One region of the Thioalkalivibrio sp. ALE9 genome, then DNA from elsewhere that is predicted to be linked to it. Evidence: predicted binding sites of a transcription regulator. Region 1 holds the regulator's gene; each other region holds the start of a gene.

Region 1 (3,248 bases):
CGAATCCCTGTTCGCGCACCTGCCGCCGGACATCCGGGCCGAGAGCTGGCTGGTGGTGTCGGCGACGACCCAGGGGAGCGCGTTGCGGCGGGTGCTGGAGGCATTTCGCAAGGCGGAGCCCTCGGCGCTGGTGCTGACCAAGCTGGACGAGGCCGAGGAGCTGGGCGAGGTCCTGTCCGTACTGCTCGATCAGCACCTGGGACTGGGGTTCGTCAGTGATGGCCAGCGTATTGCCGAGGACTTTCACCGGGTCGATACCGGGTATCTGACCCGGCTGGCCCTGGAGGATGCCGCCGATGGACCCGGGGCAGCGGCCAATGCCCGCGAGACCTGGGCGGCCGAGCGCCTGGCGGAGATGGAACCGCCGCGGCGCGCGCGCGCCCAGGCACGTCCGGCACGGGCGGCGGAGCCCGCCACGCTGGAACTGATTCAACCGGTCGGGAAGGGGCGCTATGCCACGCACTAACAAGCCGTTGAAGGTCATCGCGGTTGCCTCGGGCAAGGGCGGGGTGGGCAAGACCAACGTATCAGTGAACCTGTCGGTGGGCCTGGCCCGGCTCGGGCGCGAGGTCATGCTGTTCGACGCCGATCTGGGCCTGGCCAACGTGGACCTGCTGCTGGGGATGCGTCCCGAGCGCACGCTGCACGACCTGGTGACCGGGGACGTGGACAGCCTGGAGGATGTGCTCGTCCAGGGGCCGGACGGGGTGAAGGTGGTGCCTTCGGCTTCGGGGATCGCGGCGATGGCCAACCTGACGCCGGCCGAGCATGCCGGTCTGATCCATGCCTTCAGCGCCTATCGCAAACCCCTGGATGTGCTGATCGTGGACACCGCGGCCGGCCTGCAGGAATCCGTGACGTCGTTCTGCCGCGCGGTCCAGGAGACCCTGGTGGTGGTCTGCGACGAGCCCGCCTCGATTACCGACGCCTATGCCCTGATCAAGGTCCTGCACCGAGATCATGGCCTGCGTCGCTTCCGCATGGTGACGAACATGGTCGACGGCCGCGAAGGCGCCGAGCGACTGATGCAGAAACTCAATACCGTCTGCGGCAACTACCTGCCGGAGGTGGTGCTCGACCTGGCCGGCTATATTCCGATGGATGATCACCTGCGCGAGGCGGTGCAGAAACGCGCGCCAGTGGTACAGCAGTACCCCGGGAGCCCGGCGGGGAAGGCCTTTGCCGAACTGGCACGGACCGTGGACCGCTGGCCGGTGGGCGGCGGTGACCACGGTGGCGTCGGGTTTTTCGTGGAACGGATGCTGCAGAGCGCATGATGACGACGCGTAATCGACTTTCCGGCTATCAGGCGACCTCCGCGGCCAGCGGCGGGCACGAGCAGCTGATTGCCGATCACGTCGAGCTGGTCCACCGCATCGCCCATCACCTGATGGCGCGGCTCCCCGCCTCGGTGCAGGTGGATGACCTGATTCAGGCGGGCATGATCGGGCTGCTCGAGGCGGCGCGCCAGTTCGAGGGCGGCCAGGGCGCGACCTTTGCCACCTACGCCGGGATCCGCATCCGTGGCGCGATGATCGACGAGCTGCGCCGCAGTGACTGGACACCGCGTTCGGTGCACCGCAACAGTCGGCGTATTGCCGCGGCGATCCAGACCGTCGAGGCGCGCGAGGGGCGGGCGGCGCGTGGCAGCGAGGTCGCCGCCGAGCTGGACGTGCCGATCGACCAGTACTACGAGATGCTGCAGGATCACGCCGGAGCCCACCTGTTCGCCCTGGACGACCTCGGCGGGGGTGACGACGGGGCCGATCGCGTGATCGAAGGGCAGGAGGTGTCGCCGGCCCGCACCCTCGAGGCCGGTGAGTTCCGTCAGGAACTGGCCGAAGCCCTCGGCGACCTCCCCGAACGCGAGCGGCTGGTGCTGTCGCTCTACTACATCGAAGAGCTCAACCTGCGCGAGATCGGCGCCGTGCTGGGCGTGACCGAGTCGCGCGTCAGCCAGATCCGAAGTCAGGCCACCATTCGACTGCGCGCCCGCCTGGGTTCGTGGCTCGAAGACGGTACGGCTTTGCAGTTATTCTAAAACCCACCCTACGAATCCCGGAGTGACGTGTGGACAAGGGAATGAAGATTCTCATCGTGGACGACTTTTCCACGATGCGGCGCATTATCAAGAACCTGTTGCGTGATCTTGGCTTCAACAATACCCAGGAAGCCGACGACGGCAGCACCGCGCTGCCTATGCTGCAGAACGGGGATTTCGACTTTCTGATCACCGACTGGAACATGCCCAACATGCCGGGGATCGACTTGCTGAAGGCCGTGCGCGCCGACCCGAACCTCAAGTCCATGCCGGTGCTGATGGTGACGGCGGAGGCCAAGCGCGACCAGATCGTCGAGGCGGCCGAGGCGGGCGTGAACGGCTACGTGGTCAAGCCGTTCACCGCCGAGACGCTGAAGGAAAAGATCGACAAGATCTTCGAACGCATTGAAGCACAGGGATAATCATGGGCCTGTGACCGATATGCCCGACGCCCGTGGCACCGACCGCCGCGGGCGTCGTCCGAAACCTTCCGCGCCGTACCCGCAAGAGGCTTCTCATGACTGAACAGGAACACCCACCACGCGACGATCAGCTGGAGCTTGCGCGGCAGTTGGTCAAGACGCTGGAGGCGGGCGACGACACGGGCGCCCGGGCGCTGGTGCAGGATCTGGCGCGCCCCTATGACCGCGAACTCTTCGACGAGCTGGGCAAGCTGACCCGTGATCTTCACGAGGCCCTGCAAAGCTTCCGCGGCGATTCGCGTCTGGTCGAACTGACCCAGGCGGAGATCCCGGACGCAAAGGAACGCCTGAATTACGTGGTCACGATGACCGAACAGGCGGCCCACGACACCATGAATGCCATCGAGTCGAGCCTGCCGATCGCGGAGTCGTTCAGTCAGCAGGCGGCCGACCTGACGGCGAAGTGGACGCGCTTTCGCAACCGCCAGCTCTCGGTGGAGGAGTTCCGGGACTTTGCCCGCGAGCTCGACACGTTCTTCGCGCAGGCGGGGGAAGACACCGAGGAGCTGCGCCGGCTGCTCTCCGAGGTGCTGATGGCACAGAGCTATCAGGATATTACCGGCCAGGTGATTCGCCGCGTGATCCAGCTGGTGACCGACCTGGAAGAGAACCTGGTGTCCCTGATCCGGCTCTCCAGCGGGCGCATGGAGCAGGTCGAGGCGGCCGAGGCGTCGCTTGAACAACGCGAGGAGGAGCGCGAGGCGGACCGCAAGGGTCACGGTCCC
Region 2 (3,248 bases), 130 kb from region 1:
CAGGCGCAGGAACAGCATCTCGCGCCCCGCGGAGCCCCGGGCGGAGGCCCACTGCCAGCTCTCGCGGGCGATCCCGCCACTCAGCCGCAGCAGGCTCTTGCGGAAGACAAAGACAATCGATACCAGCGTGCCGACGTGCACCACCAGATCGAAAAGGATCATCTCAGGGCTTTCCGGAGGCGGCAGTGGCTCGCCCTGACGAATCAGCCAGTGCTGGGTCAGAACCAAGTGGGCGGTCGAGCTGACCGGAAGAAACATGAAGATGCCCTGCACGATCCCGAGCAGGGTGGCGACCCAGACTGTCATGACAGGTGCGACTCCGTGATCCCGAGGCGGGCCGCAGTATACGCAAACCACCTACCCGGCGTCGGTACCGGCGTCGCACCGCCGGCAAAAGCCCGGCTACACTCGGAACTGCGTCGTCAGACCTCGCAACTGCTCGATGCGCGCCACCAGGGCATCGGTCTCGCTGGCGGTGGCCTCGGCATTGGCCGCTGTCACCTGGGCCCCCTGACTGACCTCCGTGAGGGTGCCATCCACCTCGCGCGCGACCTCCGCCTGCTGTGACACGGCACCAGAGATCTCGTTGTTGAGATGCCGGATCCGCTCGACCGCCGAGCGGATCGACTGCAGGGCCTCGCCGGCACCGGCGGCCTCGTCCACGCCCGTTTCGCCCTTCTCCCGACTGCGCTCCATCGCCCCGGCCGCCGAGCGGGCACCCGCCTGCAGACGCTCGATCATGGCCTGGATCTCGGTCGTCGATTCCTGGGTCCGGGTCGCGAGCGTCCGCACCTCGTCGGCGACCACGGCAAACCCCCGACCCTGCTCGCCCGCCCGGGCCGCCTCGATGGCCGCATTCAGTGCCAGCAGGTTCGTCTGCTCGGCGATCCCGCGGATCACATCGAGCACCGAGCCGATCTGGTCCGACTCGGCCTGCAGACGCGCCACCTGTTCGTTGGCGGTGCCGATCTCGCTGGCCAGCTCGCGCATGGTGCGCACGGTTGTGTCGACCACGCCGGAGCCGGTCCGGGTCTCGGTCTCGGCCTGGTCGGCCGCCTCGGAGGCCGTGCGGGCGTTACGGGCGATCTCCTCGGCGGAGGCCGTCATCTGGTTCATGGCCGTCGCCACCTGGCCCAGCCGCGCCTGTTGCTGCTGCACCTCCTGATTCGTCTCCTCCGCCACGCGGTGCAGGGTGCCAACCGACTCCCCCAGCTCCCGTGCATGCTCCACCATCTCCGAGACCATGCGCTGCAGGCGCTCGATGAAGGCGTTGAACAGACGGGCCAGGCGGTCGATGCCGTCGTTGCGCGGGGCCTCGATGCGCTGGCGCAGATCCCCCTCACCCTCCGAGACCGCACGGAATCGCCCGGCCAGTCCCGCCAGGCGGCGACGGATCATGAACACGAACAGGAAGTACACCACCACGATCACGCCAATCGCCACGCCCAGCATCATCGCGTTGACCTGCCAGGCCGCGACATCCAGCAGCCGGTCCACCGCAGCGGCCACTTCGGCCTCCAGGGCCGGCGTGGTCGCGTGCTCCTGCATGACCTGCTCCAGGGTGGCCTCCATCCCGCCCTTCAGCGTGGCCGTATGCCAGAACACCGCCGCGGCGGCGATCAGGAAGAACACCCCGACAATCGCACTCAATGCGAGCGAGAAACGTCCCGCCAGCGAAAGGCGACTCAGCCACCCACTCTCCTGCTCCATTGCTGCCCCCTGATGCCGGTACACTCCGGCTTTTGTTATCGCTGTAACGACCCACCGGCCCGAAACTATAGGCCGTGGCGCACCTGTGCTTCACGTGCCCGCAACGCATGCGCTTGTGACGCAGGTCCGGACCGATTAAGGTTCTCTGAAATATACGTTCAAGCATATCCTCGATCACCGCGAACCGACGAAACCCTCCTATGCAGCTCACCCGCTATACCGATTTTTCCCTTCGCGTCCTGATGTACCTCACCGTGCAGCCGCGCGAGCAGCGCGTAACCGTCAGCGACATCTCCGAGCAGTTCGCCATCCCCCGCAACCACCTGGTCAAGATCGTGCACCAGCTCGGCCAGAAGGGCTACATCATCACCCGGCGCGGCAAGGGGGGCGGGATCTCGCTCGCCTGCGAACCCGCGGAGATCAACGTCGGCAGCGTAATCCGCGACATGGAGCCGAACCTGAACGTGGTGGACTGCGAGAACCCCGTCTGCCCGATCCTGCCCGCCTGCCAGTTGCGCGGTGTTCTCAACGACGCACGCGACGCCTTCCTCGCCGTGCTCGACCGCTACACCATTGCCGATGTGACCCAGGCGCCCGACTACCTCTACGAGCTCCTGCATCCCGGCAAGAGCGCCTGAACCCCGGTATCCTTCGGCCATGGAACGGCCCGACCCGGCACCCCGAAAACGAACCGCCCTGCACGCGCACACCGGCGCCCACTGGCTGGCCGTGGCCGTTCCGTGCCTGCTGGCGCTCGCGAGCGCCGACGCACGCCAGGCCTGTCCTGATCCCGGGACCACACCCACCCCCCTCGCCGAACTGCGCGCGGGGACCCTCCCCGAAGGAACGGAGGTGGTCGCGGAAGGCACCGTAACCGGCGTCTTCATGGACACGGACCAGCTGGGGGGCTTCTACCTGCAACAGGGCTCGGCCACCGGGGCCACGGGCCTGTTCGTCTACGCCCCACGAAGGGACCCGGTCGCGGCCGGGCAGCGCCTGCAGGTGCACGGCGCCTTCACCCGCCATCGAGGCCGCCCCCAACTCTCGCAACTGGACGCGGTGGTGACCTGCGCCGACGGCGAACCGCCCGCCCCCGTCGACCTGCGCCTGCCCGACGCAGCCGACCGGCTGGGCGACTTTATCGACCAGCCGGTCCGTTTCCCGCAGCGCCTGACGGTCACCGACAACCGGGACCTCGGCCGCTACGGAAGCCTGACGCTGGCCGCCGACGGGCGCCTGACGCACCCGGGCCAGACCGCCCCCGCGGACAGCCCGGGGCGCCAGGACATGGATCGGCGGATCGAACTGGACGACGGGAGCTATCGCGCGAACCCCGACCCGATCCCGTACCTCGACGACCAGGGGACCCGCCGCGCGGGAAGCTCGGTGGAAGGCCTCACCGGCATCCTCACCCACGCCTTCGGCGCGTACCGGATCCACCCCACCGAGCCCGTAGACTGGACCGGCGGCCAGCGTCCCGACCCGGTGCCAACCGCGGATGCGGGTGACCTGCGCATTGCCACCGCGAACATGGAGAA
Region 3 (3,248 bases), on a different contig from region 1:
CCGGGCCGTCCTCCAGCTCCACGCCCTCGCGCAGCATGTCCAGCGTGGCCGGCGGCACCTCGCCCAGCACGCGCACGGCATACTCGCGCTCCAGCGCCATGCTCGGGTGCATCAGGCGATTGGCCAGCTCGCCGTCCGTGGTGAACAGCAGCAGGCCGGAGGTGTTCAGGTCCAGCCGCCCGACCGCCACCCAGCGCTGCCCCTTCAGGCGCGGCAGGCTGGCAAACACCGGCCGCCGCCCCTCCGGATCGGAGCGGCTGCAGATCTCGCCGACCGGCTTGTGATACACGATCCAGCGGTGCGGATGCTCCGGGCGCCGCACGATGCGCCCGCGCACACGAATCACGTCGTGCTCGTCGACCTGATCGCCCAGCCGCGCGGTACGGTTGTTCACCTGCACCTCGCCGCGCTCGATCCAGCCCTCGATCTCGCGCCGCGAACCCAGCCCCCGCGCCGCCAGGACCTTCTGTACCCGCTCCGACATTCCCGGAACTCCAGCAACTCATTAAGATGGGCGCCACGATACACCAACAGGACGTTGCCATGACCGATTCCACGCCGGAAACCAGCCCCGTGAAGACGCCGCTCAACATCGCCGTGCTCACCATCTCCGACAGTCGCGACCTCGCCGAGGATCGCTCCGGCGACGCCTTGGTGGAACGCCTCGAAAGCGCCGGCCACCGCACCGCCGATCGGCGGATCGTGAAGGACGACGTCTACGCCATCCGCGCCGAACTCTCGCGCTGGATCTCCGATCCCGAAATCGACGCCGTGTTGACCACCGGCGGCACCGGCATCACCGGCCGTGACGGCACCCCCGAGGCCGCCTCGGTGCTGCTGGACAAGACCATCGAGGGCTTCGGCGAGCTGTTCCGCATGCTCTCCTATGAAGAGATCGGCACCTCCAGCCTGCAGTCCCGCGCCCTTTCAGGGGTCGCAAACGGCACCTACCTCTTCGTACTGCCCGGCTCCACCGGCGCCTGCCGCACCGCCTGGGACCGCATCATCCAGGCCCAGCTCGACGACCGCACCATGCCCTGCAATCTCACCATGCTGATGCCGCGCCTGAAGGAGTCCTGAGGGAAATACGGATTTCACCACGAAGAGCACGAAGGCACGAACAAGGCCAAGCTCGAAAGCGGACCTGATTAGCAACGAGAGTCGGCCAGTCACGGAGATCCTCCGGAGGCGGCATAGCCAGCCGCAGGTCGCTGTAATCCGCGCCTTTCCTGGAATATCACCAGCGCCGCCCTTTACCCCTGCATCGTCATCCCGGCCGGAGCGTAGCGAAAAGCCGGGATCTCCCCCGTCGGGGCAACCCCTGCCGCCAGGATCCCGGATAACGATTACCGGGAAATCCGTCCGTACCGAAACGCGATACACCGTTCCCACAAGAAAAATGCCCAAAATGCTCTAAAAAAGCCTTTGGGCGTGCCGCTACCCCCTGTATCGGGTGCGGCGCTCACACGGATCTGCTTGTCGCCCTCCGACTAGAACAACGAAATGGAAGGACAACGCGATGACATCCCTGAACCCCCTCTCCAGTGTCGGCTTCGGTACCCGCCTGACGCTGATGATCCTGTCTCTCATCGTGGGCGCGATCCTCATCGTTGCCACCCTCATCTTCTTGCAGTACCGCGCCTCCTACACCGACGCGACCATCGACCGGCTTCACGCAATGGGCGAATCCAACGCCCAGTCCTTCAACGAATGGCTCCTGGGGCGGCAGGATGAAATGCGCTACCTCGCAGGCCTCGATGCAGCTCGCGGCATGGACCTCGATGAACTCGAGCACCTGATCGAGCAGATCGCGTCGCTGCGCGGTGAATACGACACGATCTTTGTCGTGAATGCCGACGGCATGGGCGAGGTCGGAGTGGCCTTCGACGGACAGGCGCGCGTCCTCAGCCGCGAGGAGGCGAACGATTTCAATGTGCCCGACCGGGCATGGTTCCAGAGCGCGATCAGTGGGGAGGACACCTTCTCGCGGCCGGTGGTTTCCCGCGCGACGGGCAATCGGGTCAGCACCGTCGCAATTCCGATCGAAGGACCGGATGGCGAACCAATCGCCGTGATGCGCGGGGCGGTGCAACTCGACACGATCTTTGATCGGGTCAACGCGATCGATCTCGGCGAAGGATCCGAGATCTACCTCGTAGACCGCGACCGGCATCCCGTGACACCGGTTGAATCGGCCCCCGATACGGACCAGCCAATCGACACCCGGGCTGCACAGGCGATCGCCGCGGGTGACAGTGGGGTCGGACGCTACCAAAACGCAATCGGGACTGCGGTGATCGGTAGCTTTACCGACATCCCCCTGCTTGGCTGGGGCCTGCTGATGGAGCTCGACGAAGGGGTCGCACTGGCCGAGCTGCAACGCGCGCTTTGGTGGGTCGTCGGCCTCACCATCGCCATCCTGATCGCGGCCTCGCTGATCAGCCTCGGGGTAATCCGCAACGTCCTGCGCACACTAGGGGGCGATCCTGCCTACGCATCGGACGTCGTCCGCCAGGTGTCGGAGGGCGACATGACCGTCCCGATCCAGCTGCGCAAGGGCGATGACTCGTCGTTGCTCGCGGCCATCGCCACCATGCAGTCCCGCCTGCGCGAACTGATCGGCAGCGTTCGCGGCCATGCCGAGGAAGTCGCCTCGGCCGCTACCGAGCTTTCACACATCAACGAAGAGACCGACAAGGGTGTAAATCGCCAGAACGCCCAGCTCAGTGACGCGGCCGCAGCGATCAACGAGATGACCGCGACCGTCGAGGAGGTCGCCCGCAACAGCCAGAGCACGGCAGATGTCGTGCGAGAAACCACGGAACAGGCCCAGAGTGGCCGCAACGTGGTCAGCGCATCGGTCACCTCGATCAACAAGCTCTCGAACGAGATCCAGAGCACCGCCGAGGTCATCACGGCGCTCAAGGGTGACAGCGACAATATCGGCGACATCCTGCAGGTCATCAACAACGTCGCCGACCAGACCAACCTGCTGGCTCTGAACGCCGCAATCGAGGCAGCGCGCGCAGGGGAAGACGGTCGTGGGTTCGCGGTGGTCGCCGAGGAAGTTCGCAACCTCGCCGTCCGCACGCAGGAGTCAATCACCGAGATTCAGCAGATGATCGAGGCGGTGCAGAAGCGTGCGGATCAGGCCGTAACGGCGATGGCCGCCAGCCAGACCCAGGCCCAGGATGGCGTGGATCAGGTCAACCAGGCGGGCACGTCGCTCGAACAGATTGTCGCCGCGG
Region 4 (3,248 bases), 170 kb from region 1:
CCGCGTCGAACGGGGCGTTCTCGCCGGCGCTGGCGGCCGAACTCATCGCCTGGGCGGCGCCGGTCAGGGTAAGCGAATCGTTACCGGTGGTCGCGGCGCTATCCGACCCTTGCGCCCGGTTGGGCGCGCCGCTGGAGTCCTCGCGGCCCTTGACCGTGGAGCTCTGGCCGTCGGGGCGCAGACTGTTCGTATTGAGGCCCTTGATATCCATTGTGCCGTCCTGTCGTTGTAACTGTGCTGCAAGTGTTTACGGCCGCGTGTGCTGAAACTGTAGCCCTGTGGCGGTGGTTTTTGTAACACCGATCACAGAGTCGGCATCAAAGTGTCACCCGGACGTGCCCGGAGGGCTGGATTTCGCCCTCGACCACGCGCCCGGACGAGGTGTTCTTGACCCGGATGCGGTCCCCGAGGGTGCCGTTTTCCAGGGCCTCGCCCTGCATGCGGATGGCGATCGAGCCGTTTTCGGCAAGGATCGTGACCCGCTGGCCGCGGCTGACGATCTCGCGCTGGGTGACGTGCTGTGTGCCGATGATCTGGCCCGGACGAATGCTGCGCCGGGTCTGCTGACCGATGAGGGCCGACTTGTCTTCATGATAACTGCCCGCGTGGCGTGACGTCTCGATGCGCTGGAAGCGCAGATCGCCGCTGGTCAGCGTGTGCTGGCGAGGGAGGTTGCGACTGGCCACCAGCACCTGAGCGTAACGTTCCACCGTGGCCGGGACATACAGCTGCCAGGTGACCGGGCCCGCACACTGAAGGTGGATCGCGGTATTGCCGTCGCGGCGGCCGCCGGGCGGGAAACGGGCGTTGAGTCCGTCATGGCAGTAGGCCAGCCGGAGCCGGTTGTCGAGCTGGCCGATCTCGATATTGATGTCGTCGCTATGTTCGGCGTCCAGCTCCTGCAACAGAAACTGTTCCGCGGCCGCGCGGATCTCCGCAACTGGGTGGATCTCGGCGTGGGCCGGCACGGAGAGCGCGAACCACGCCACGAGAGCCATGAGCCCCATGGGGATGCAGCGTGATGTACAGGTTGTATGTGGATGCATATGCCGGTCCTCGCCGCCCGAGGGAATACCCCGGGTCTGCCGCGTCCGTTCGCGGACCCGAAGCTATGCAGGTTTGATGCCAGTTGTCCGGGCGGTGCCCGACTCAAGGCCCGGCGTTCAATGCCGTTATCCCTGGGAAGCGGCGCCAGAAGGCGCATACAGGCGATTGCAAATGACAGCCCGGGGGTGCGCGGTGCACACTGACCTCCCGGGAGCGGCTCGCGGCAGATGGGCGCGGGACAAGGAGAGCAGCACCATGAGTCAATTCATTGACGATGTGAACCAGCGAACGCAGCTGGTGGGTCAGAACCGGATGGAACTGCTGCTGTTCCACCTGGGTGGATCACAGACCTTCGGAATCAACGTGTTCAAGGTGCGCGAGGTTATCCCGTCGCCGCCGCTGCGCCAGATCCCGGGGTCGATGAGTGTGGTGCGCGGTGTGGCTACCCTGCGGGGCGGCACGGTGCCGATTATCGATCTGGCGCGGGCCATGGGCCTGCGCAGCGCGGCCGGTACGGGTGACAGTGGTGAACAGAAGGTGGTGGTCACCGAGTTCAACCGGTCGGTGCAGGGCTTCTGGGTATCGGCCGTGGACCGGATCGTGAATGTGAACTGGCAGGACGTGAAGTCCCCTCCGCGTGGTACGGGGCGCGAGTCCTTCCTGGTTGCGGTCACGGAGATCGACAACAAGCTGGTCGAGATCATCGACGTGGAACGGGTGCTTTCGATCGTCAATCCGCTGCCGTCGGAGGTGTCCGAATCGATTCGTGCGGACGCCACGCCAGCGGGGGGGCGCAAGGTCGTGATCGTTGACGACTCGGTCGTGGCGCGCAAGCAGATCGAAGGCGCGATCCGCGGTCTCGGGTTCGAATACGAGGTCTTCAAGGATGGTCAGGAGGCGCTCGACTTCCTGGAGCAGAAGGCCGGGGAGGGCCCGGTTCGCGACCAGATCGAGCTGGTGATCTCGGACATCGAGATGCCACGCATGGACGGCTATACCCTGACGGCGCGGATCCGGGACAATCCCGCCCTGAAAGATCTGAAGGTACTACTGCATTCCTCGTTGAGCGGCGAGTTCAATACCGACATGGTCAAGCGTGCCGGGGCCGATGCCTTTCTCTCGAAGTTCAACCCCGACGAACTGGCCAACGCGGTGCTCGACCAGACCGGGCGCGAGGGCCAGCAGGTCGAATGACGGCCGAGGGGAACGGGGTTGCCGCCCGGCAAGGTCGGGGCGGCGTCACATGGCCGACAAGGGCCCAGTGTCGTGTCCCGCCTGCGACACCGTATACTGAAACCCGCTACCGGGGATTCCCCCTGCGTTTCGTGGCGCGAGCGCCGCTGTCAAGGACTCGTCATCAGGATGCTAATCACCATGGACTGTGCTCGGGGATGAACCGGTGATCGATTCCCGCGATTACGAGGAGTTTTCCCGCTTCCTGCAGGACTGCTGCGGCCTGGTGCTGGGTGACAGCCGTCAGTATCTGGTGTCGAGCCGACTGTCCCGGCTGCTCGACGAGTTCGACTTCAAGAGCGTGCCGGAGCTCCTGCACGCGATGCGGCAAGCCCCGAATCCGCGGCTGCGCACCCGTGTGATCGACGCGATGACGACCAACGAAACCTCGTGGTTTCGCGATGGCTTTCCGTTCGAGATCCTCCGGCATGTGTTGTTGCCGGAGCTGGCTGCGAAGGGAAGCAGCATCAAGGTCTGGTCTTCCGGCTGTTCCAGTGGCCAGGAGGCCTACAGCATCTCCATGGTCGTCTCCGAGTGGGAGGAATCCCGCCCCTCGCGCAAGGTGCCGGTATCCATCCTGGGGACGGACCTGTCGGAGAAGATTCTGGATGACGCCCGGCGGGCGGTCTACGACGGCCTGAGCATTGTGCGCGGGTTGAGCGAGAGCCGCCGCGCGCGCTTCTTCGAGACCGTGACGGACGGCCACAAGGTCGTTCCCGAGGTACAGCGGCGCTGTCGTTTTCAGAAGCTCAACCTGATCGACAGCTACGCGGCACTGGGCAAGTTCGACCTGGTGTTCTGCCGCAACGTGCTGATCTATTTCTCCGGCGAGACCAAGCGACAGGTTCTTGACGGTATTGCGCGGCAGATGAATCCGGGCGGCTATCTGTTTCTTGGCGCTTCGGAGACGGCCGGCCCGTACACCAAGGCCTTCGAGACGGTTCGCACCGACTACGGCTCGGTCCTCC

Evidence for each region. Region 1 encodes FliA, which starts transcription of late flagellar genes. Its sites were predicted from a motif close to GCTAAAGTTNNNNNNNNNNCNGCCGATA; they were not measured.
Region 2: a site for FliA is predicted at 1,755-1,782, ahead of D106_RS0102960 (methyl-accepting chemotaxis protein). Genes of this name have one in related genera too.
Region 3: a site for FliA is predicted at 1,413-1,440, ahead of D106_RS0113515 (methyl-accepting chemotaxis protein). Genes of this name have one in related genera too.
Region 4: a site for FliA is predicted at 1,148-1,175, ahead of D106_RS0101535 (chemotaxis protein CheV). Genes of this name have one in related genera too.

The regions. Positions count from the first base shown of each region.
Region 1 is NZ_KB898122.1:494,892-498,139, forward strand. Features, by position in the region: partial or broken gene flhF (flagellar biosynthesis protein FlhF) at 1-284, shown strand, start outside; gene D106_RS0102355 (MinD/ParA family protein) at 453-1,277, shown strand; gene D106_RS0102360 (RNA polymerase sigma factor FliA) at 1,274-2,041, shown strand; gene cheY (chemotaxis response regulator CheY) at 2,083-2,463, shown strand; gene D106_RS0102370 (protein phosphatase CheZ) at 2,559-3,248, shown strand, end outside.
Region 2 is NZ_KB898122.1:628,164-631,411, forward strand. Features, by position in the region: gene D106_RS0102955 (undecaprenyl-diphosphate phosphatase) at 1-306, opposite strand, end outside; gene D106_RS0102960 (methyl-accepting chemotaxis protein) at 403-1,710, opposite strand; gene D106_RS0102965 (Rrf2 family transcriptional regulator) at 1,911-2,348, shown strand; gene D106_RS0102970 (ExeM/NucH family extracellular endonuclease) at 2,368-3,248, shown strand, end outside.
Region 3 is NZ_KB898138.1:18,366-21,613, reverse strand. Features, by position in the region: gene rluB (23S rRNA pseudouridine(2605) synthase RluB) at 1-484, opposite strand, end outside; gene moaB (molybdenum cofactor biosynthesis protein B) at 544-1,080, shown strand; gene D106_RS0113515 (methyl-accepting chemotaxis protein) at 1,520-3,248, shown strand, end outside.
Region 4 is NZ_KB898122.1:321,926-325,173, forward strand. Features, by position in the region: gene flgM (flagellar biosynthesis anti-sigma factor FlgM) at 1-211, opposite strand, end outside; gene flgA (flagellar basal body P-ring formation chaperone FlgA) at 318-1,007, opposite strand; gene D106_RS0101535 (chemotaxis protein CheV) at 1,303-2,241, shown strand; gene D106_RS0101540 (protein-glutamate O-methyltransferase CheR) at 2,447-3,248, shown strand, end outside.